One region of the Sporomusa termitida genome, then DNA from elsewhere that is predicted to be linked to it. Evidence: riboswitches for the same ligand, from Rfam matches in the RefSeq annotation. Region 1 holds a riboswitch; each other region holds the start of a gene.
The links. A riboswitch is a leader RNA that binds a small molecule or an ion and turns the genes downstream of it on or off. The one in region 1 is predicted to bind cobalamin.

Region 1 (8,318 bases):
CGGCGGTATTCAGCTGTCCATAAACCTCATGCGGATCGTCAATACCTAAACCTTGGGGATTAGTAGTAGCATTATAGAGTCCTGCATTTGCACGAAGAGTCAACGCACTGCTTGACAAAGCAACGGAAGTATCAATCGTATAAATTTCTGTTGCCCGCACAAACCACAGTACGATTCCGTCGTAAGCCAACAGCCAAGTAGCGCCGGACGGAACTGTCGCTGAATAGGTGCTTGATGTTCCAAAATTACCTGCTTTTAGACTTGCTTGAGTCGTTCTTACTAATCTATAGGTATAGTTTGAATAGCTACCATCAAAATTGGCTGTCAATACATAGGCATTGGCATCAACCAGCGCAACATCGACATAATCACCGGCAGTAACAGGAGTAACTATGCCAATAGTTTGTGTTACAGCTGGTGGACTAGCATTAAGATCTACCACCTGCAATCGGGAAGTAGCATTGCCGCCAGGCTGTTGTACTCCCCCGAAGCTGGTCACATAGGCAAAGTTGTCCGCAGCAATAGCTATTGAATTGGCGTTGGCATTAAGATCAATAGTTGCAGCCAAATCACCGGTAGCTGCTTCGACAAGCACAAGCTGTGAATTCCCATAATTAGAATAACCTTCAGCATTGATAAACAATGCGGCTAAATAAAGTGTTCCATCAATTTCAACAGCATCCATATCCACGCCATGGCCTTCTTTACCCGCTAGTGGTGTATACGTGAAAAACGGATTGCCGCTGGCCGCATTGAACGTTGTCAGATCAACCTTAATAATGTCTTGGCTGTCATAGCCCATGAGGAACATATCGTTACCGTTCGTGACAATACTATAGGGGTTATTGATATCCCAATTGGTATCTGTCCTAACTACAGGCGTTCCCCATATACCATTAGCAGCCGGATCAAAAATACCGTATAAAGAACTGGTAGGGCTATACGTATAATCTACTACCAACGCTTTGTATTCTGAACCCTTCACAAAATTGAGAACGCGCGCATCATGCCCCTCAAAGTAGTTGCCTCCCGGTAACGTTTTTACCACTCCCGCATGTACGGTTCCGGCACTATCGACCTGACTGATGCAACCGTAAGGGTCTCCCGGTGTAGTATAATCCTTCATTACACCTGCCGCCAATACCGATTCTTGTAACAAGGCTCTTGGTTCTGACATTTGACAAACCACCTTTCCGTTTTATATTTTTTTGACACAGGAGCAACCTGGCATCGGCAGCGCTGCTGCCGAACCGGTTACTGACCGTATCTATTATTGCTGTGCCTGCTATGAAACAAGCACCAACAAACCCCATTAGAAACTATATTCCAGTGTCGCGTAATATATGCGGCCGGCTAAGGGATAATTATTCGTATAGATTGCTTTGCCGTAAGTTTTGGTAACCTCCGGTCCTTTATCAAAAATGTCGTTGATACCAGCCGCCAGTTTCCAATTGTTGTCGAATTTATATTTAGCGCCGATATTAAAGGTGCTGAGACCATCCATCCACCAATTGTCTCGATCCTCCGGATCTTCGCCGTTAGTGGTCTGGCCGATAAACTGCTCGGCCATGTAATTATATTCAATAAAGGTGTTCAATTTATCACCCGGCCACCGGTAATCCAGACGCGCGTTTACGACCCATTCCGGCGTATACGAAATCGAGGTCTTGGCACTGTTGCTCTCGACATCCCTCAAGGACTTGGCCCCTGCATATTCCGGTTTTTGCCAGGTTCCGGCCAAGGTTAGGTTCAAGCGCTGCCATTTCATATTGTGGGTCAGTTCGAGGCCATGGACCTTGGCTTCGTCCATCGGGAAATAGGTGCTGGGCGCATTGGGCACCATCGGCATCCACAGCGCGAATTGATTTTTGGCCCGGCGCTGGAACCAGGTCAGGACGGTATCGGTATCGGCTTGGGCCAGCTCGCCTTGCCAGTTAACGCTGAAGTCAAACTGGCTGCCGCTTTCCCAAGTGCCGCGCGAACCGGCGTCGAATAGTTTGTTGGCGCCGGGATTAGGAATAATGGTCGCGCCGTCGCCAAACAATTCATAGAAATTCGGATGGCGGTTATAGGTGCCCCAACTGGTCTTAACGCTCCAATGGTCGTTGAGCTGTTTTTGCAAGGCGGTGCCGGCCGACCATTGCCATTTTTTATCGGCTTCATTCATCGTCTCCATGTCCACCTTTTCGGCTCGCACGACCGGCGTCAGCTTGAAATCACCGGCCTCATTCAGGGTAATGGTATCCTGCAGACTGAAATGGTACTCCAGGATTTTATATTGATCGATATATTTTCGATTGCCTAAACCAAGATTCAAATTCAGGGTATCCTGTTCGCTGACATTGGCCTTCATGGTTTCACGACTGACGTCGCCGCTGAATTCCAATAAGTGACTGTCGCCCATTTTGTAGGCCGTATTCAGGTTAAAGCCCCATTTTTTCGAATGGTAATGGGCCCACAGTGTCCCCGGATATTGCGGGTCTTCCATACCGACGACAGCGCCGGGTATGGGGGCGTTGGAAACCCCTGCCGCCAGCAAAGCGGCGAGACGTTTATAATAGCCGGTGTTAAAATAATCCTTTTTGTTGTCCAGATAGCTGACCTGCCAGCCCCAATCCAGGTTGCCCGCCGTAGCCCGGCGGCCCAGCAGGAATTCCTTCTGGTCAATATCCTGCGCCCGGTCCCAAAAGCCCTTTTCATAGTTTTCTTTATTGAGATTAATCAAGGTGCTTGGTACGCCCGGGTTATAGCCCTCATTAGGATAAAGATTATTACCGACACTGGCCGGCAGTTCCTCATGGAGTTTTTTCCAGGACACCTTGGCCAGCCACTGCTCGTCCTGCCATTTCACCATGCCGTTGCTGTTTTGGTAGCCGTTGCTTGCCCGCTTAACATCTCCCTCCCAATAGCGGGGGCTATCGTGGGGATACGTATTATGAGCATAAAAATCAAAATCGCCGCCCCAGATATCGCGCTGGAAGGTTGCCAGCAAGCTGCCGCTGCCGACCGGCGCCGTAAACTGGTAATTACCGGTATAGCCGCCGTAGGATTTCACGCCTTGCGACACCATGCCGCCCAATTGATCCGGTTTTTTGGTGACAATGTTGATCACGCCGCCCAGCGGAGCGCCGCCGAACCGGGCCGGCACATAACCGCGGTAGACTTCGATACGCTCGACATTATCCACCGGTATGGCTGAGAGATTAACCGCGCTTTCGCTGTTGAGGTTCATTAACACCCCGTCGACAAAGACCTTAACCTGCGCGCCGGTTGCGCCGCGCACCCGGGCAACCGTATAGTGACCGGCGCCGGTGATGCGCTGCACATAGAGCCCCGGCACCGCTTCCAGCATCGCCGGCAGGTCCTTTTGTTCCCCCTTATAGGTATTGGGATAAATAACCGATACCTGGCCGGGGCTCAACTTCTTTTCCCAGTCAGGCCGGGCCGCCTCGACGGTGACGGGGGCAAAGGCAAATTCACTGGCGGCGCCGGTTGGCAGCGTGACCACAGTTGTGTCTGCTGTCACTGCCGGTGCAGCCTCACTGGCCGAATAGCTTACAGTCGTATTGTCTTGATTTTCAGCATTACCTGCTGTTTCAGGACGATTGGGTTCTGCTACACTTGGCGGTACTTCTGTTGGCGCCGTCACCTGCCGCTCCGGCAGTCGCGGCTCAACCGGCGGCGCCTGTCCCATCACTACGGTCGTTGTCTGGGCCTTGTCAGCGCCAGGCACTGCGGCCGCACTGCCGCTGTCAGCGGCGGCCCCGCTGCCGGTCACGCCTTTGCCGCCGCCAAAGCCGCCCCAGGCAAAGTCCAGCTTGCCGTCAATGCGCCAGTCACTGCCGATATCGCTGCCGGTCGTTTTTACAAAATCAAGATTTAAATTGCCGTCCGGTGAAATCTTCATCGTGCCGCCGACATTAAATTCCCACCAGGTATCCTTGCCGCCGGCAGCGGCGATAGATCGGTTTTGATAGCCATACACGGCATGAATATCCTGTTCGCCGGCAAATTCATGGGCCAGATTGACGCCGGCATAGATGGTGCCTTTGTCGTTGATTTCTTTGCCCAAGCGCAGATGCAGCCTGCCGGTGGCATTGTCATACCCTCTTTGATTAATCCGCAAATGATTGCTGAGTTGATACGTGGTTGCGTCAACATGCCCCAGGAAGAAGGAGGCGGCCGGTTCCCACCACCAGTTGTCCGCCAAAGCATTGAGCTTACCGTATTGCAGGCCCATTCCGTAGCCCCAGGTGCGGGACGTACCGTCAACTATGCCGCTGTTACCCGTACCGTCGCCCAGATTGGCAACCATGCTGAATTCATTTTTCAGTTTGCTTGCGGTTACGCCTGCATCAAGATAATGCCCTTTATCGCCAACCCAGGTGCCGTACAATCCGCCGCCGAGGCTGTCTTGCTCCCCGCTGCCGCTTTGCGTAGTCGACTTGCCGTCAATTTTATTGAGATAAAAACCGGTATAAACTCTGCCGTTGTAGAAGGCTTTATTTAAAAGCTTGTCGTAACCGACTTGAACCCCGTTATAGCTTTGGTCAAAGCTGCCGCCATAACGGCTCTTGCCGTCGACTTTGCCGTGATAAGCCTGGGCCCAGACGTTTTCCCGGCCGTCGCCGTCAGCCCCTGCCGCACTGTACAGGTCGGTGCTGCCGCCATAGCGGCCATGCAAATCAGCGGTACGGCGGAACATATTCAGGTAACTGCTGCGCCATAGGTTATTATTGATAATCGAATTGTCGCTGACGGCTTTACCGGTCGTCGACATTTCGCCGGTATCAACAAAGCTATAGCTCTTCAGCCACCAGGCGGTTCCTTTTTTCGCAGCCGCATCCTCAGGATCGGTGAAATAGTTATCGGTCTGCTCAATCACCGGCGTAATCTCATAGGTGCTGAGGACGCCGTCGGCAACAGATGTTTGCGCCGTCACGGTAAAGTTTTCGGCGCCGTTTAAGATGCCTACTAATACCGGCAAATTAACCTGCCCACTATCGTTGCTTCTTAGCACGGCTTCTCCCGCCGGCAGATATCCTAAGCCCGGCACCCAGCCCAACTGCAGGTTTAGATTGGTTTTGCCATATTGCGCGTCGGCCTGCGTAGCCGTTGTAATATAAACGCTGTCGGTATTGCCGGTGCTAAAATACATCGCCGAGTTGAAATCGTTCGGGGTCACAAACCCTCTATCACTAATTTTGCCAGTCCCGCTAGCCGGCGCATGCTGCAGCGCGGCATCCATGCTGTAATTGCCTAAACGAAAGGTGGTGCCTGCCGCTAACGTCGCATTTTCAATAAACAGACTGCGGGCAATCTTGTGTAGAGAGTATCTATTGGGTTCATTGGTGTATTCGCTGAAATCAACTATTTTGCCGATTACATTGTCATACAGAAAATAGCCCTGAATAAGGCCGATCTCACCGTTGCTGATTGCACCAGAATCATTATAATTAATAACATGATTGATCAATGGATCCTCGCCTGAGGTATTCGCATAAGTTAAGTCGATAACAGAATTGCTAACGGTGCTTACATCTTTTACCGTAATCGCCGTTCTTACATCGGCTGGCAGAGGATCTAAGCTTTGACCATTTTGCCAGTCTATCGTGCCGCCGCTGCTGTTAGGAATAAGATTGCCGTCACTGTCCATAACCCAGTTCTTATTAATAGCATAATCCGTATCCAGAACCGAGCCGCTTGCCCCATAGAGCACCCGGTCCAGCGGCCGCCAGCTATTGTCGCTGGACTCGCCGACTTTTACTTCATTATAGGCGTAAGTTTTCTGTCCCGGCGTTAGGTTGGCAACAGTTTGCGTAAATTGAAACAAGCTGGAGGTGTCTTCCAGTTTTAATGCACTCTCTCCCACTACCTCGTAGTCAGGTAGCGTAGCAATAATCGTATTCACATCTGGCATAGTCATCCCCTGCATTTTGGCTAATTCGGCGTCCGTAAGCTTAACTAGGTAGTATTCATATTGCGGCGCATATTCCTTTACAAAATCCGCCAGTTGCTGTTCTTTGTCACTGCCGTCAGGAAGAGCCATAATATCCGCCAAACGCTGCTGGGTAGCAATATCTAACAGGTTCTTCTCATTAGCATTAATTACATTGGTAACGCCAGTACCTACGAAACCTTTTGTAAGCCAGTTGGATCCGCTTACCCCCGTGACGACCGACCAACAATACAACTTTCCGTTTATTTTGACCGCCAAGGCATTATACTGCATATTTTGCGGATTGTTGCCGGCATCCGCCAGGGGAGTTATGGCCCTGAACAAATTTCTTGCCCCTGTCAGTCCAAAAAGATTATAATTGGTGCCATTATAGGTATAATTCAATTGCGAACTGTTAATCTGTAGCGGATAATAGCTAGTAGCCTCATTCGCCGGCTGATAACCGCCACTCAGAAAAGCATCCCTGCTCCCGGTTCCCGGATCTATATATTGGTAATCAGCCGTAGTGTTGTTCGCCCAAGCGACCGCCGGCAAGGCCATTACCCCCAGCGCCAGTGTACAGGCGACACAAGCCACCCGGCTTTTCGCGCCACAGCGATCGCGAACTGATTTCGCCCGGCCGTTATTTTTCGCCAGTTCGGATACCACCTGCCAACAGGAGCGGGTCCGGTTCCAAACGACTTTATAGATATGATTTAAAATTTTTTATCATTCCTTTTCTTTCCATCCCTAACCATCCCTGGATACCGGATGTTACCCCGCCAGCAAGCTGCCTGTCCATAAGATAAGGATGTTTCTTACTTTATCTATTTGTTAGCTATTGTTTTACTTTGGTTATGACGTCGGCCATGATATCCGTACCGCCGTAAACTACGGTGGCGGCATCCAGAACCGCTGTTAGGCCCCCCTTCGGCAACATGCCAATCAATATGTTGTATTCGCGGACAGAGCTTGTACGCTGATAAATCCTTAAAATATGGGCCGAAAAGCCAACGAATAATACCGAATAAAAAAACTCCCTTGTTGGGAGTGCTTACGCTAACCAGCCGGAATCCGGTCTTGGTTTTTCGTAATCTCCTCCCTGTCACTCGCAGGTAAAATGGCGATTGCTGGATAAGGCAGTTCTCCTGACTCCGGTTCATAGCGCCCCACGCCTTCCCAAAGCTTTCACTCCAGTGGCATTGTGCGAGATTGCTCCCCGTTACAGTGGCGGGACCGTGTTGGCTTTGCACCAAACTTCCCTATTAAGCCCCGAAGGGCACCTATCCCAACGTTATTGTATTGTTTCTTTCTGTTAATCGTATATGTTCTTTCAGGCCAATATTACTCTTTGTCCATCAACGAAATTTCCGCGTGTCCGGCTCAATAGGCTATATTGCTTATTACTCGCGGGGTCCTTGCCTCTTACATTTGATGCCAAACGACAGATACGTTTCCAGCACTGCGATAATGACATCTTCTTGTGCATCGCCTGTATCGTCCTCCAAAGCTTCGCGCACAATGTGTTTGATCTGCTCGGCATGATAGCCGCAATCCAAAAGCTTCTGAGTTAATTGATTAATCTGTTCCTGTTTTGTCAATCTAATCTACCCCAATACTGCCGGACATTGGTTATTCTTTTTTCCACCTGCTGCACCGCAGGCTTGAGTCTTCTTTCCCTCCTTTTCGGTAACGATTTGTCTCGGTTTAATCCCTAAGTATCATTGCATTAGTCTGATTCCCCTTCACTCTCCTTTCACCAAGCAACTTCCATTTTACTTGGTTGGTGCAGGCGCATATGTTCATAAATAGTGCTGAACAAAAATCTTATTTTTCTATCAATTCACGCCGCACCATTTACCAATCACTATATAGTATAGCTTTGTTTCATTATATTTGCAATATATAACAATATTTTTGAAACTTTCTTCAATCCTGCTACATCTATAATAAATATGAGGTGAACTTGTGTGCAGGATAACTTTTTAGATAAATACCGGGAAATCGGCCGGCGAATTGCTTTTTATCGTACAAAGCGCGGGCTGTCGCAAGATGCATTAGGCGAAAAGATTAACTATAGCAAAAGCTATATATCCAAGATCGAAGCATCAAATTCAGATGTTACTTATTCATTGGATATTTTATTTGCGATAGCGGCAGGATTGCAACTTGACCCGGTCATTTTCTTTTTACCGATTAATGAAGAGAACTTTGATAAACATAGGACAGATAATTAAGTGATTTAGCAACTTTCAGCTATTCCAGCTTTGTCCAACATTTGCAAAACAAAAGAAGCCTCCCTGTGATCATAGCATCCAGAGAGGCTTCTTGTTATCAATAAAAAATTGCATCGCAATCCCCTCCCCGGTCCGTCGCAGGT
Region 2 (8,318 bases), 660 kb from region 1:
CCACAAGGTCAGCAGTAGAATATTATGCACCTGCTTTGAGCAAAAACCGGTTTATCCTGTCAGTAAAACCGAATCACCCTACTACATCAGGCTGCTGGTCGAAGACAAACCAGGTGTACTGGCGGCGATTGCCGGGGCTTTTGGTGCCCAGCAGGTCAGCCTGCATTCGGTTATTCAAAAACGAAAAGTAGAGCGTTCCACAGAGCTTGTCTTGATCACCTACCGGGTAACTGATGAAAACATCCGTCTGGCTATGAACACCTTACTTGGCATGTCGGTTGTAAGTAAAATAGGTAATGTAATCAGAGTCGAAGCAGCAGAGATTTCATAGGGTCAAAAGGTGGCGATACCATGGCAAATACAGTGAAAGTCCGGGTGCCGGGCACAACCGCTAACTGCGGTCCGGGATTTGACGCTGTTGGCATAGCATGTACAATATATAATGATTTGGAACTTACTCTCAACGATCAAGGTGGTATCTCGCTGGCTGTAATGGGGGAGGGAGCCGGAGCAATTCCAGCCGATGGCTCTAATGTTGCCGTAAAAGCCATTCAAATGGTACTGGCCAAAACCGGTTGCAAACTAAACGGCATCCATCTGAAAATGGTTAACAACATTCCCCTCGCCCGGGGTTTGGGCAGCAGTGCGGCAGCAATCGTCGGCGGCTTAGTGGCGGCTAACGAACTTACCGGTAACACCCTTACCAAAGAGGATATCCTGGGTATGGCTACCGCTATTGAAGGCCATCCTGACAATGTTGCGCCAGCCATTTTTGGCGGCATTACGGTCAGCATTATGGACAGCGGCAATGCTAAATATCTGCGCCTGCAGCCCGCTAAGGCATTTTCGATGGTGGCTGTAATCCCGGAATTTAATCTCTCTACCAAGGCGGCCCGCAAGGTACTGCCTGATTCGGTGCCATTTGCCGATGCAGTATTTAATGTCAGCCGCACGGCGCTCTTAATCGGCGCCCTGTGTACCGGCGAGCTGAAACTGCTGAGCCACGCCCTGGAGGACCGGCTGCATCAGCCGTACCGCGAACAACTTATTCCCGGTATGGCCCAGGTACTGGCCGCTGCCCGCCAAACGGGGGCACTAGGAGCAGCGCTGAGTGGTGCCGGACCGTGTTTACTGGCTTTTACGGCCGATGATTCCGACGAGGTAGGCAAGGCAATGGTCAAAGCATTTAATATCCATAAGGTACCGGCAAGATACCAGGTTCTAGCCATTGATGAACAAGGTGCAGTCATTATTTAATGATTTTACAATATAACCCTGTCCGTAGTTTCCATAAAATATTTAATTAAACATGTTGACAACTGCCTCCAAATTGAGTAAAATAGACTTTGTCAGTCAGGCAGCATAACATGTAAATCCTGGCAGACAAATGTCGGGGCGTAGCTCAGCTTGGTAGAGCGCTACCTTGGGGTGGTAGAGGCCGCACGTTCAAGTCGTGTCGCTCCGACCAGATAAAAAATATCGATAACCCCAGATAAATCAAGGGTCTGCAGAATTGCAGGCCTTTTTATTTTTTGGCTTTTTCGAGCCATTTTTCAAGCCAGTGTAGCAAAAATGTAGCAGGAAGATTAAAAATGACCCTATTTTGACGCAAAGCTAGGATAAACTTGACGTCAAGATAGGAGTATACTTTAATATTATATTTTCTATTATTAAATTTAAATAATTAGACAATAACAGTAATATTTTATAATTTCAGGAAGGAAAATTATATAAGAATATTCAATATAAACCAATAACTTGGTACAGCAAAAACCGCCATTATATTATCAAAGTTATAAACTAATCAAAAGATTATCGCAAAATAATCAGCTTTGCCAACTTGAAAACTCAATCCCATAGATTATGCTGCTCGCTGGCAGTAAAGAACTTTTTTATTTTGGTTAGGAGTACATGCCTAAAATGAAAAAATTTAATATGTTTATTTTTGTTAATAAAAGTTTTTGTTTAATGATACTATGCATTCTTATCCTACAAGCAATACTCGCATCTTCAACCTTATGGATAGTTAAATTGAGTCAAGCAGTCGTATTAAAACAAGATTTTTCATTATGGTTGGTGCTATTTATACTATCGTTATCTTTAATATATATTCCAGGTCCCGGAACGGCTTACTTTCAGAGCAAAGCTATTTTTAGTTCTTTTAGAAAGTATGTTGATATGTTTACAGTTTCTTTTAGGGGCAGAGCCCAATTAAGAACTAATATCGAATTCAAACAAGAACGACAGCCTTATTTAAATAATGAGGCATGGTTGGTAATCAATGAATTCGTGGGGTTTATTATCAGTGTACTCACTACTCTTTTTAATATTGTTTTTAACATAGGTATTCTTGGTTTTATTATTGATAAAAAGTTGATGCTTGCTTATGCCATAACGATTCCGTTAATTACTATTGCTGTTAAAAGTCTAAAACCGCTGGTAACTGCTTCCGCCAAACAGGCCCAAGCAGACCGAACAGCTATGATGCAATCATTGTTACCAGCCTGGGACTCCATTTTAATTGGCAATCAATTAAATATACATTTATGGAAAAATTATTTTATCGATAAACATAACAAAGCGAATACGTCAGCTTTGAAATCTGTACTTTTTAGTGAACTGACAACCGTAATTTCCATGTTTCTTGTCTTATTGCCGATAATTGGTACTTGGGTGTGGTTAATATATCAAAATATAGGAAATGAAGTATTCCTAAGTATGCTTATTGCTACATTTCCCCGGCAAGTTATAACCATTTTTCATGTGACTGCAATTGTAGCTTATGCATCGCGTTGGAATAGTTTAAAAACGCGGCTTGAGGGATTAAAATCAGCCTTGATTATTACCGAACCTATAAATGGTGGCACTATTTCCTGGAATCGGATTAAGGCTGAAAAAGACAATACGATTATTACTATTGCTTCTATGAATTCCATACAAGATATTACTCAAGACTTTAGTCCGGGAAGAATTACTCTACGAGGCGATAATGGTACAGGAAAATCGTCACTTCTGGCCCTGATTAAGGAACAGTTAAGCGAAAAAGCTGTCCTGTTACCGCCTCATTCTGATATGTTTTTTGAATTCAGTTCTAATAAAAACTTATCCACCGGCGAAAAAACCATAGAGTCATTAGATGAGATAAAAAGAAGCGGCAAGCTTCAACTACTATTGTTAGACGAGTGGGATGCAAATTTAGATAAAAATCATATTGTTAATATATCAGAAAAATTAAATGAACTCGCAAAAGAAATATGTATTATAGAAGTACGTCATCGAAGTTAGCCATAGGTGGGCACTAGGCTGTAGGCTAGGAAGATATAGCAATTGTGGTTTTGTCATGATGACACCACGCCAGGCAGAGAAGATTAAGCAACAATTGTGTGAAGTGTGAGGCCTGACCCCGGACACGGACTATTTATATCATCAACATGAACTGGAAGAGGATTGAACCGGAGAGCTGAACCAGCTTAAGGCTTCACACACGATGTGGAGCTTTTTTTATTTTTGGCAGTTTGGGCACACCATCGATTGGTTAATCTTCTTTATGAATGAATAGAAGCCGGTACTCTAGTATGACAGCCCCTGTACACGTAATTGCTATTTAGCTTTCTTGCTGGCGGCGACTTCCGCTTCCATCTGCAATTGGCGCATGACCAGGATGTTAATGGATTCTCCCTGGGTTGTCTGGGTGGCCATTATGGAGTCAGTTTTCTTGTCGATATGCGCCAGAAGATGATACACGTCCTGCTGCTGGACTTGTCCGTATTGTTCCACCTTGGCGTCAAGTGCAGCTATGTCGGTCTTTAATTCGGCTTTCGTCTCTTTCAATTCCTGGCGTAATCCCTCAACAGATGCCTTCGTATCCTGGCGTAGCTCCTCAAGGGCTGCGTTATTACTGCCTACCATTTTGATGAGCTGTTCCATCATGGATTGAATCTGATTTAACTGCTCGCTCACACCAAGTCCCTCCCGTAATGCCTTCAGTGACTTCATTATACCATGAGTCGCAGGCAATAGAAAGGCAGGTGTAGTGTCATGTCCGCTTTATTCTTGCTGGCGCCGGTAACTGAAATTCAGTTCAGCGGCTGATACCGTAAATGCTTTCACGGACAAAGGATAGGCTCGCTTGATATACTGATTGGCTCTATTGCTGGCGGCTGTGCTAAAGCCTGTGACAAACCCACACATTCATAGGGATTGGGCCGGTGCTGTTCCCTGCTTAGGAAGGCAGGCAGAGACTTTTTTCCCCGCGAAAAAATTTTAACTTTTTACAAACGGCTCTAATGCAATGTGAATATAATAAAATAACATAATATGGAGGTATTAAGATGGATATAGAAAAAATTAAAACTACGATTGATGATGTCGGCCGAAAAACCAAGGGGGCTGTAAATGGTTTCGCAGCTATTCATAATTTTGAAAGCTGGCAGGTATGGCTGGGGCTTGTGATTCTGATTGTTCTAACCTTATTGATTGCTTTAATACTTTGTTAAAGGTACAAAAAGGCAGGGGCCTGAAGCAGTTCTAGACAAATTTATGATAAAGTCAGGATAACTGCTTGTAGCTGCTAGAACAAGGTTTTTACGTTATATATAGGTATAGGCAGCTAGTTAATTTTTCTATGACTGTATGGCCACATACAGTCTTTTTTACATGATTAGAGCACTGGCTATATTTCCCCAAGTCATCAAGTCTCTTTGATCTGTCGGAAAATAGTTATGACTAATTGGCAGCGGAGCAGGCTCTTGACAAATTTAGCCTTTTTATGCAATACTTTTATACAAGTGTCTTACATAATTATATACATTATCTGCGCTGAAAACTCCATAACTACGATATAGGTGCCCGAGAGGGCTTAATAGGGAAGTCCGGTTGAAAGCCGGCGCGGTCCCGCCACTGTAATGGGAGAGCAATTCCAAGAAATGCCACTGAAACGTTTTGTTTTGGGAAGGTTTGGAGGAGCGATGATCCAGAGCCAGGAGAACTGCCTATATGTCAATCACCGTTATTACCTGCGAACGATAGGGAGGAGATTTGTGCAATAGTTTTTTTGTGCTTATTTTATCCCAAGGCAGTCAATGCATTGGGATATTTATTTGATTACACCGACAGTAAGGAGCACAAATGCAGGAAAAAACAACAACTGTGATTGGCCTGGCTGATCATAAAAACTTCATGGCTCTGGCCATACCGTTGACCATTGCCACACTAACCACACCGCTGCTGGGGGTCGTCGATACGGCAATTATGGGCAGGCTCCCGCAGGCCGCCTACATTGGTGGTGTTTCCATCGCGGTGCTTATTTTTAACACATTATACTGGGTTCTGGGTTTCTTACGTGTCAGCACTTCAGGGTTTAGTGCCCAAGCCAGCGGCAGCGGAGATAAACAGGCGATTACGCTGGCATTGTTAAGGCCGCTGCTGATTGCTATTGGCCTCGGGCTGGTGATTGTTGCTCTGCAGTGGCCGATAAAGCAGATCTCATTTACCCTGCTGGCGCCGAATGAGACAGTGGGCGAGATTGCCGCCGCCTATTATCATATCCGCATCTGGAGCGCGCCGTTTACGCTGGGCAATTATGTCATTGTCGGCTGGCTGATGGGAATGGCGAAAGTAAAACTTTCGCTTGCTTTGCAGGTTTTTATGAATGTGCTGAATATGGTGCTGGCAATATTGTTTGTCGCCGGCTTCGGCTGGGCGGCCGGGGGGGTAGCGGCGGCAACGCTGATTGCCGAGATTGCGGCTTTTCTGCTGAGTGCAGCCATTTTATTACAAAGCAGGGCTATTACACTGGCGAAGCTTTCAGTAAAAATGATTGTTGATCCGGCGGCATTGATCCACATGATGAAAGTAAACCGGGATTTGTTTATCAGAACAGCCTGTCTGCTGACTGTTTACAATTGCCTGGCGGCTTACGGCCTGCGGTACGGGGACACCATTCTGGCGGCCAATGCCGTTTTATTGCAGCTGCATTTTGTGATGGCCTACTTCCTGAGCGGATTTGCCAATGCCGGTACTGTTATGGTAGGTCAGGCAATTGGCGAGAAAAATGAGGCGCTATATGGCAAAACCGTTAAGCTGACAGCCATCTGGGGCGGCGCTACCGCAGTTGTATTGGCAGCAATGATAGTAATGTTTAGAATTCCTCTGATTCAAATGTTTACCACCCTGGCTGATGTCCAGCAGGTCGCATTGCAATATAGTTTCTGGCTAGCCCTGTTTCCCCTGGCCGCTTTCTGGGGGCTGGAGCTGTACGGGGTTTTTGTGGGGGCAACGGCGGCGGCGCCGGTCCGTAATTCACTGGTATATTCTTTGATCACTTATTTCATCTGCCTGTGGCTGGCCGTTCCCACCCTGGGCAACCATGGCATTTGGCTGGCGTTTATCGTATTCAGTCTGGGCCGCTCGCTTTTCCTGTGGGCTTATCTGCCAGGACTGAACAGGAGAATTGCCCAATTGACGGCTAAAGCCTAACAAGGCGGGCAGCCGTAGACCTGCAAAAAGAATGTAACGGCTAAACACTTATAGGGAGGTATTTGCTTGACTACGCAGAATTTAGTAATCCGTCCCATTCGGTCTGAAGACATAGCATCTGTACAGGACTTTTTGTTAAAGCAGCTGCGGGATTTATTCCACCAGGAAGGTCAGGTGGCCATTACTGACGATGTCTGGGGACTGGGAAAAACCTACCTTGAACCGGAAAACTGCAACATGTGGGCGGTATTTACACCAGCGGGAACTGTTGTCGGTTCGGCAGCGATTTGTGCTTACAATGACAGAATCGAGTTGCTCAAGGGCCGCTACCATCTGCCCGCAACCGCCGAAGTGGGACGCTGCTACATTGACGCCGGTTTAAGACGCCAGGGAATTGGTTCAAAGCTTGTCGGACTAATGACTGACTTTTGCCGGCAGCACGGGTATAAAATGCTGTATCTGCATACCCATCACTTTTTGCCCGGAGGCTTTAACTTTTGGCAGAAACAGGGGTTTGAAATTATCCTTGATCAAGGCGGCAGTTTTGAGATTGTACATATGGAAAAACGATTATAACCGACAAGCGCAAAATACAGGCCTGTATTAACCAGGAAAATGCTTTGCTTATTATCTGTAAGAGGGCATTTTTATGGTTTTTCCGCTTACCGTTAGCTTGTGCCAGGTAAGGGCAGCAGCGGCTAACGGTAAGCCGTATTTCTTATCTGTAATCCTGAAGGGCAGGATAATTTTTTTAATTAAAATATCCCCCGTGGGGGGATATGGCTGAAAGCCAAAGTCTGAACCCAGGCGTTTAACCCAGTAAGTCTGGACTGGGATGATACTATGAAGGCCGGGAGATTTGCAAATGCCTAATTCGGTCAGTAGCGAAACATGGAAAGAGAAAGTCCGGGTAGTATTGACATTGGCTGTGCCAACTGTAATCGAAAATTTTTTATTAAATATTGTTGGGTTTGTTGATACCCTGTTTGTTGCTAAAATCGGCTTGCAGGAAGTTGCCGCCGTGGGCGTGACCAATGCCATCGTAGCCATTTATATTGCGGTATTTATGGCGATGGGAATAGGGTCCTCCTCACTGATTGCCCGCTGCCTCGGGGCCGGAGATATCGGCAAGGCCAAAGCCATCGCCAGACAATCAACCTGGCTTGCTATTTTATTAGGTTTGTTTTTTGGTGTTGTCACATTAGTATTTGCTGAACCTTTGCTTCGCTATATGGGAACTGAGCCTGAGGTTCTGCAGGTGGGAATAAAGTATTTTCAGATTGTGGCCATCCCGTCTGTGCTGATTTCCCTGATGACGATATTGGGCAGTATACTACGCAGCGCCAGTGATACGACATCCCCAATGAAGGTCGGCCTGTGGGTAAATTTGCTGCATATCATTTTAGCATATCTGTTGATCTTTGGTAGCGGCGACTGGCAGGGCTGGGGAATTGCCGGGGCCGCCTGGGCTACAACGATTGCGCGGCTGGCTGGCGTATTGGCACTTTATTTTTATATTCAAAAGTCAAAAATAGCTTTTACTTTAGCCCAGGGCTGGGCAGGTCAGTTTACCCGGCCATTATTGCAGATATCCGGCCCTGCTGTTACAGAGAGGCTGATTATGCGGTTAGGGCAGTTATTTTATGCCGGTTTGATTGTACGGCTGGGAACAGATGCTTATTCGTCCTTTATTTTTGGCGGAATTATCTCTCAGTTTGCCTTTCTGCCAGGCTACGGAATTGCTGTGGCGGCAACAACAATTGTCGGCAATCAGGTTGGTGCTAACCGTAAAAATGACGCTTATCATTACGGAATCGTCATCATGGGTGTTGCCGCCGTCT
Region 3 (8,318 bases), 2.5 Mb from region 1:
TTATATTCCGGGACACCAACCCGGTAGTTACTGCGGATATCTTTCAGGCCGCTGATCCCGCCCAGCAGCGTCTGGGCCTTGTTAGAAGCCTCAATCAGGTCCTCCATATTCGCTCCCAGCAAATAAATCAGTACCGGTGAATGTTCCAGCGAGCCGCCCATGGAAACGCCGGCCACTGAAGACTCGGTCTCGGCAATCCGCACTGAGGCCTGCCCGAGATTCTGGCGGGCGAAGTCCCTGATTTGATCGGTAATCTGCCAGACACTGCGGCTGCGCTCCCGCTTATTCACCAGCTGCCCTGTCAGGCGGGCGGTATTGCTGTTGCTTTCACCCACATAGCTCAGGCAATAGGTGACCTCCGGGATCGTCAGAATATATTGTTCCAGTTCAGCCACAACCGCATCCGTCATCTCCAGATTTTGCCCCACCGGCAGCTCCACATTGACCCGGAAACTGCTTTCGTCAGTCCGGGGCATATATTCGGCGCCGATAATGCCGGCTGGGATTAAAGCAACAGTAGCCGTCAGCAGGATAAATATGGCGGCGGCAATTTGCCGGCCATGGGCCAGGCTCCACCGCAGCAGCCGCTCATAACCCGCAATCGCTGTTTGTTCCAGCCGGTCCATATACAGCCACAAGGCAGCATTGCCCCGGGTTTTCCGGTCTGAGTACAGACGGGCCGCCAGCATCGGGGTTAAAGTAAAGGATATAAACAAAGAAAACAGTGTGGCAAATACAATCGTCAGCGCAAACTGCCGGAAGTACTGGCCGGTAATATCGGTCATAAATGCAATTGGTAAAAACACGACCACATCACACAGGGTAATGGCAATCGCGGCCAGGCCGATTTCATTACGCCCATTTTCGGCAGCCAAAGCGGCCGGTTCGCCCATCAGCAGATGGCGATGGATGTTTTCCAGCACTACAATCGAATCGTCAACCAATATCCCGATACAAAGCGCCATCCCCATCAAAGACATCATGTTGAAGGTGAAACCGGCCAGGTACATGACCAGAAATGTCGCAATGAGCGAGGTGGGTATGGCAACCATTACGGCAACCGTTGACCGCCAGCCGCGCAAAAATAAGAACAGAACCAGGCCGGTGGTTATAATCCCCTCACCGAGGGTAGTCAGCGTATTTTTCAGGGAATTGTCTATATAAGTGGCGTCATTGGCCACAACGATAAACTGATAGTCCGGGTATTCATCCCGCAAGGAGGCCAGTTGTTCCTGCACCGCCTGCACGGTCCGGACAATATTGGCATCACTGTTTTTATAGATCTGCAGGGCAACCGCTTCATCACCGTTAACCCGGCTGTACTGGGTTGGCCGGCTGTCCTGTGCGCTCACCTCGGCGATTTCAGTTAACGGAACGGCGGCGCCGGCGGCATTAGCAACATACAGCCGCCTGATCTCGGCCGGTGATGTATAACGTGCCGCCAGTCTTACATCGCTTTCCGTATTGTCTGTATATACCAGACCGGCAGGCATGAGTAAGTTCTCTTCTTTGAGACGGTTGACAAACTGGGCTAACGTCAGCTTGTACAATACCAGTTTGTCCCGTTCTACCAGCACAGCCAGCTCTTTCTCCCGGCCACCGCCGAGGGTTACTTCGGCAACCCCGTCAGCCCGCTGCAGCCGCTCTTTAAACACCTGATCGGCCTTGCCATAGATATCCGCCAGATCATATTTGGCTTTAACGGCGATTTCCATAACCGGCATGGCATTGGCATCACGCCGGATAACCACCGGCTCATTAATCTCATCAGGCAAGTTTTTTCGCACCCGGCTGACCGCCTTGGACGCATCAATGGAAACCACATCAACATTAGCCATTAAATCAAATTCAAGAATAACAGTAGCCTTTTCCGGCCTGGCGATGGCAACCATCCGCCGCAGATGGGCGAGGGAGGAGAGGCCTTGTTCCAGCGGCTTGACGACACTTTCCTCCATCTCTTCCACACTGGCGCCTGCATAGTCAACAGTAACGGTAACATAGGGATTATTCAGAGCCGGCAATAACTCAACGCCGATCCGCAGGAAACTATACAGGCCAAGAACGACAAATAACAGGACAATCATAGTGATGCCCACCGGACGCTGAATCGAGAAGCGGGTGATGTTCATGCATCCACCTCAACGAAACTGTCCGGCTTGAGACGGGATATATTGCTGGCTGCGACCCGTTCGCCGGCCCGGATTCCAGTCAGTATCTCGATAAAATCATCATTGCGCTGGCCAGGTGTTACCAGGCGCTGTTCAACCTGGTTATTCTCCTTGATGACAAACAGATAATGCTTGCCGTTTTTTTGCAGCACGGCGTTTTTCGGCACAAACAGGGTATGAGGTTTGAGCATAATCGCTGCCTGGGCCTGGGCAAACATGCCGCTTTTTATTGCCCCGTCCGCTTGCGCCAGCAGGGACCTGACAGTGAATACCCGGGTGGTGCTGTCACTGGCCGGGCTAATATAAATAACGGTTCCGGGAAACCGCCGCCCCAGGGAGTCAATCATGAACTCCAGCTGCATACCGGGCCGGATATGGGCTGCATATTGCTCGGAAACCTGACAATCGATGTAAATCGTGCTGTTGTCAACGATGGTCAGTAGTTTCTGGCCTGCTGCGACAAATTCACCAGCCTCGACCTGCCTGTACCCGACAATACCGGCCCGGGGCGCCCGCAGCACCAGATCAGCACGTTGCTGTTCCAGCAGATTAAGACTGTATTCGGCCCTGGCCAGCGCGGCCTGTTTCGCGGCCAGCACCGCCGGCTGCCCACCGTCCATAACCTGCTCGCGTAAGGCGGCAAAGGCGGTCTGGGCATTAATCATTTGCTGCCTGGCGCCATCAAGCGCCTCGCGGGAAACTGCCCCTGTCCGGTACAACTCCTCATAACGCTGATAATTGGCCAGATTGCGCTGATAATCAGCATCAGCCTGTTGATAGCCGGCGTCATAAGCGGCTTTAGCCTCGGTGCCCTCAGCCCGGGCCTGCCTGATCACAGCTTCGGTCTGGGCAATTGACAGCAGGATGTCCTGCATATCCTGGACCGCTAACACCTGACCGGCAGCCACAACCTGCCCCAGCTCCACCCGGACCTGAGCAATACGGCCGGAATATTTTGCTGCTATATCCACCTGCGCCGCCGCTGCCGTCTGCCCGCTCAATAGCACTCTTGTCAGCATATCACGGGGTTCAACAGTCACCGCCGTCACCAGCGGCCTGACTACGCCGCCCCGGGCAGCATTCCGGGCAACATTGCCCTGGGAGTTAAAAAAGTGACCAATGCCGGCAAGAATTACCGCCGTCAGCGCAACTGCCGCCAATAACCACCGTTTTTTATTCGCCAGTATCTTTCGTATTGCCAAAATGTTCACTCCAGCAGCAGCTTTACCTCATAGGCTTTGTAAATCAACTGAACATTGTAATGCCGGTCCCATAATCAGTAAACGTTGCTTATATTACTTAATATATTCCTTGTCATGGAGCTTCCTTGACTCTGTTTGCATAAAATAGATAAAGAGGCTGCAGTTGCTGATTAAACAGTTTTTTCGTCCTCATGCAGGCTGTACATCTCATGATAGAAGGCAGAAGTGGACATGACCTTCACACCATGTTTAGCCAGCAATTGCCGGTATAGCGCGGCTGCCCTGCCGCCGGTATAATCGCGTCCGTCGATGGGGCTGTCTTCAAGAATAATTAATTTTTCCGCCTTCATCGCCGCGTCCAGATTACCGAGATTATTTTTGCCAACATGCAAACTGCATAATACCGTCACATCCGCCCGGGCCACAAGCTTGCCATTTGCAACGGCAGCGTCCGCATCGTTGTCGGCGAATGGTTTGGTAATTACGTAGTCTTCGGCAAAAATCCTGGCCGCTTCCGCATCGCTGTCCCCTTCGGCCACCACCCCCACGCTGACCTCGAAACCGGCGGTCGCCAGCCGCCGGATTACCGGACAGCCGCAGCCGCCGCCGGCAATTACGTGCACCCGCGGCAGCTGTTCGTTTTTGTTCCGGCGCAGGCCGGCAAACACCTCCACACTGCCGGTAACCGGGTTATGGACGACCTGCACCGGCAGTCCGTACGCCTGCGACAAATGCTCCCTTGTCAGCACCGCGGTGGGCGGACCGTCAGCCAGCAAGCCGCCCCGGCCAATCAACAGCAGCCGCGAGCAAAAACGGGCGGCCGCACTTAGATCATGCACCACCAGCAATATGGTTTTGCCCTGATGGCAAAGGCGCTGACAAAACCGGAATATCTCTTCCTGATACACAACATCCAGGCCGGTCATCGGCTCGTCCAGGAACAGGATCGGGGTCTGCTGAGCCAAAACCTTAGCCAGCAGCACCCGCTGCTTCTGACCGCCGGATATGTTGGCCAGCGGGGTATCGGCCAGGCTGAGCACATCCGTATACTCCATACTTTCGCGAATGATTTTTTCATCTTCCGGGCTTTCGCCCTGCCACCAGGAGAGATAGGGATAGCGGCCGGCGGCAACAACCTCTTTGCTGGTGTAGCCGAAGCCAATCTCGACTGCCTGCTGCAAAAAAGCAACTTGCTTGGCCAGTGCCTTCTCGGGGATAGTCCCCACTTCCCGGCCCAACAGCTCTACCCGGCCCCCTTGGCGGGGCAGCAGCCCCCGCATGGTCCGCAGCAGGGTGCTTTTACCCGCGCCGTTGGCACCAATAATACCAATCAGCTCTCCCTGTCCGGCAGAGAAGGATATGTCCTGCAACACAATTTTTTTCTCGTAGCCGGCACGTAAGGCCTGCACATTGACAATAGCACGCTTCATAGCCCCATTACTCCTTTCGCTGCGACCGGCGCAGTAAATATAGAAAATACGGGGCTCCCAACAATGCGGTGATGATACCGACGCGAATCTCGATAACGCCGAACAGGCTGCGCCCCAGCGTATCGCAGGCGACAAGAAAAGTGCCGCCGGCCAAAGTACACGCCGGCAGCAGCTGCCGGTGGTCGGGTCCGACAATAAACCGCATCATGTGGGGGATCACCAGCCCGACGAAACCAATGCTGCCGCTGATACAGACCGCCGCGGCGGTGGCCGTAGCCGCTAGCCCGAGAAAAATCAAGCGGTAGCGGATGACATGGAGGCCGACACTGCGGGCCTCGGTTTCCCCCAGGGCCAGAATATTCAAATGCCGGGCCATAAGAAATAAAATAATAACAGCGGCCAGGATGGGACCGATAGCCAGGGTAATATGCTCCCACCGCCGGTAGTCCAATCCGCCGACGATCCAGAACAGATATTCCCGCAGCCGCTGCTCGTTCAAGACCATCAGCACCGCGTTCGTCAGGGCACCGGTAAAAGAATTGACCGCGACCCCGGCCAGCAGCAGAACCATGACCGGAATCCGGCCCTGCCGGACGGCCAGCAGCAGAATAATGGCTAACGCCAAAACAGCGCCGATCACGGCAAACAGGGGCATCACATATAAGCTTACTCCCGTAATTCCCAGGGCAATGGCAATAACGGCCCCCAGGGACGCCCCGCTGGACAGGCCGATTATGCCCGGCTCCGCCAGGGGATTGGAAAAAATCCCCTGCATAACGGCCCCGGCCACGGCCAGCGCGGCGCCAACCAGCAAGCCGGCAATAATCCGGGGCAGTCTGATATGCCAGATCACAGCATAGGCCTCAGCCTGCTTTGTGTAATCACCGCTTCTAAAATCGGTGCCGCCGGCCACAATAGCCGAGTAGACCGTGCCGGGCGAGTAAAAAGTCTGGCCAAAACAGAGGCTGCCTACAGCAGTGAGGATACAAACAGCCACTAACAGGCTCCATTTGGTTCGGTTACTCCATTTATTCATTAACATACTCCTTTATCTACAGGTGCACAATTCGCCGCCACGGTCCATTGTGATTAGCCTTCCGGTAGCAAATGATCCAATCCAAGCGGGTATGGCAGCACAGATGCCGGCTCCTCTAGCTTACCCCGGACAATTTTACTATATAGGAAAGCCAATAAAGCTTAGTCGTCTTTGTTGGCTTTCCTATAAGCCCGGCCACAGGCTAGCCTGTACACAAGTTTGGCGAACCGGGTACTCTGGTTGCACCTGATTCGCCAGCACCTTATCTAGAAAAACGCGCGAACAAAAAACCTCTCCGCTGCATGCGAAGAGGTTAATATCATACAATACAGAACTGCCACTATCGCCGGACGTACAACCCAACCGGAAACAACGTGTTCCTTAAATCCCCTCCTCATCGCTCGTGAGTAAAACGGTGATTGACAGACAGGCAGTTCTCCTGGCTTTGTTCATTGCTCCTCCAAACCTTCCCAAAACCCAATTGTTTCAGTGGCATATCTTGGATTCGCTCCCATTACAGTGGCGGGACCGCGCCGGTGTTGCACCGTTCTTCCCTATTAAGCCCTATTGGCACCTGACTTATTTATTCAATTTTCGATGAAATATTTTCTTTAATTGGTATAAATATATAATTTATCTCGAACTGTGTCAATAGTTTTCGCTGCTGTCTACTTGCTGCCGTACATAAAAGAATATCAAATTTTACTCATAATCTGTTGCAGCTTCCGCTGCTCAGTGCCGACTTCCTGGAATGGTTTGCGGCGCATACGGTGCATGAGCGCCAATTCACTAACTTCCGCCACATGCTCTACGCTGACCTGATTACTGCCGTACCAGGCAGCCAGGGCCTTAGCCGCCTTAAGCATTACCAGATCGGCCCGGTGGCCGTCCACACCGACCTCAATTGCGGTGCCGGCAATCTTATACAGGATATTGTCATCAACGCGCACAGCCGGCAGCAATTGTTGGGCAGCTGCAATCTGGTCTTTGAGGCGTATTTGCGCGGCTTCCCAGCCGGCGGTAAAAGCTGCCGGATTCTCTTCAAAGGCGGCACGCCGTTTAATCACTTCAACGCGCTGAGCGGCATCATAAATACCGGCAATTGTCACACAGAGCCCAAACCGGTCCAGCAGTTGCGGCCGCAGTTCGCCCTCTTCCGGATTCATCGTTCCCACCAGAATAAATTGCGCCGGGTGAGAAAAGGACACGCCCTCACGTTCCACTGTATTTATGCCCATGGCGGCTGCGTCCAGCAGCACATCGACGATATGGTCATCCAGCAGGTTGACCTCATCTACATATAAAATGCCGCGATTGGCCTCAGCCAGCACCCCCGGCTCAAATTTTTTCTCGCCACTTTTGATGGCCTGCTCAATATCCAGGGTGCCAACAACGCGGTCTTCGGTCGCCGATACCGGCAGATTAACCACCCGCATCGGCCGGTGCCGGCGGGGCAAAGCCTCCCCTGCAGCCTGACGCTGCCGGCAATACGGACAGTAGGCCTGAACATTGTCGGGATCGCAACTATACGGGCAGCCGGCGACGACTGCAATTTCCGGCAGAAGTTCGCCAAGGGCCCGCACTGCTGTCGATTTAGCGGTGCCCTTTTCTCCCCGGATAAGCAGGCCGGAAAGCCGGGGATTAATGACATTCAGGATCAGGCCGTTTTTCATAATGGTTTGTCCCACAATGGCGGCAAACGGATACTGCTGCAGCTTATGGTTATTCATAATATCCTCCTTGTATCGTTAAGTAGCCAGTTGCCCGCGGACAAGACCCGCAAGGCTGTCGGTTTTAAGCTGCTCAACAGTATAGCACTTGGCACCCATGCTTGCCGCTAACTCCTGAGCGATGCCCAGTGACAGCAGATCTTTTTTCTCGGTGTCGATCACCAGACAGGTGATATCCAGCTCTTCTCTGATATTAGCCGCTGCCAGCCGCGCTTCGGCCAGCGGGCTGCCGCCCGCCATTGCGGTGGTCGCCTTGCCGTCAGTAAGTAAAATAAGGATAGGACGCATGTGCGGACTGCGCTTAAGCTGCTGCCGGATAACCTCAGTCGCTTTGACCAGACCGGCAGTCAGGGGCGTTTTTCCGCCTACCGGCAGCTCACTGAGGCACTTTTGGGCCAGTTCCACGCTATTGGTAGGCGGCAGCAGCAGCTCGGCCTGCGCACCCTTAAAGGCGATCATCGCCACTTTGTCCCGCTTTTGATAAGCATCCAGCAACAGCGAGAGAATGGCACCCTTGGTTTCAATCATCCTTTGCCGGGCCCCCATCGAACCGCTGGCATCGACGACAAACAAAATAAAGTTCCCGATACGCTTTTCCCGTTCTTTTTCCCGGATATCACCGGACTCAATAACAATTGCCAGCCCGCGCTGCCGGCGCTGACGCTGGCAGGGGGCCGCCGCCCGGATAGTGGCGTCAAGCGCCAGATCATTGCAGTCACGGCGGCAGGTGCTTCTGACATACCTGCCGGCCC

Region 2: it holds a riboswitch for cobalamin, as region 1 does, so the genes downstream of both, SPTER_RS10145 (MATE family efflux transporter) here and SPTER_RS13600 (TonB-dependent receptor domain-containing protein) in region 1, are expected to answer to the same signal.
Region 3: it holds a riboswitch for cobalamin, as region 1 does, so the genes downstream of both, SPTER_RS01745 (FecCD family ABC transporter permease) here and SPTER_RS13600 (TonB-dependent receptor domain-containing protein) in region 1, are expected to answer to the same signal.

The regions. Positions count from the first base shown of each region.
Region 1 is NZ_CP036259.1:2,862,230-2,870,547, forward strand. It holds gene SPTER_RS13595 (hypothetical protein) at 1-1,177, opposite strand, end outside; gene SPTER_RS13600 (TonB-dependent receptor domain-containing protein) at 1,313-6,607, opposite strand; cobalamin riboswitch at 7,060-7,240, opposite strand; gene SPTER_RS13605 (hypothetical protein) at 7,342-7,539, opposite strand; gene SPTER_RS13610 (helix-turn-helix domain-containing protein) at 7,909-8,175, shown strand.
Region 2 is NZ_CP036259.1:2,198,357-2,206,674, reverse strand. It holds gene SPTER_RS10170 (homoserine dehydrogenase) at 1-331, shown strand, start outside; gene thrB (homoserine kinase) at 352-1,257, shown strand; tRNA gene SPTER_RS10160 (tRNA-Pro) at 1,392-1,468, shown strand; gene SPTER_RS10155 (ABC transporter family protein) at 1,921-3,285, shown strand; gene SPTER_RS10150 (hypothetical protein) at 3,601-3,960, opposite strand; gene SPTER_RS24715 (hypothetical protein) at 4,332-4,496, shown strand; cobalamin riboswitch at 4,826-5,009, shown strand; gene SPTER_RS10145 (MATE family efflux transporter) at 5,128-6,477, shown strand; gene SPTER_RS10140 (GNAT family N-acetyltransferase) at 6,544-7,053, shown strand; gene SPTER_RS10135 (MATE family efflux transporter) at 7,343-8,318, shown strand, end outside.
Region 3 is NZ_CP036259.1:384,156-392,473, reverse strand. It holds gene SPTER_RS01760 (efflux RND transporter permease subunit) at 1-2,129, opposite strand, end outside; gene SPTER_RS01755 (efflux RND transporter periplasmic adaptor subunit) at 2,126-3,370, opposite strand; gene SPTER_RS01750 (ABC transporter ATP-binding protein) at 3,541-4,800, opposite strand; gene SPTER_RS01745 (FecCD family ABC transporter permease) at 4,808-5,836, opposite strand; cobalamin riboswitch at 6,249-6,429, opposite strand; gene SPTER_RS01740 (magnesium chelatase ATPase subunit I) at 6,532-7,566, opposite strand; gene SPTER_RS01735 (putative cobaltochelatase) at 7,585-8,318, opposite strand, start outside.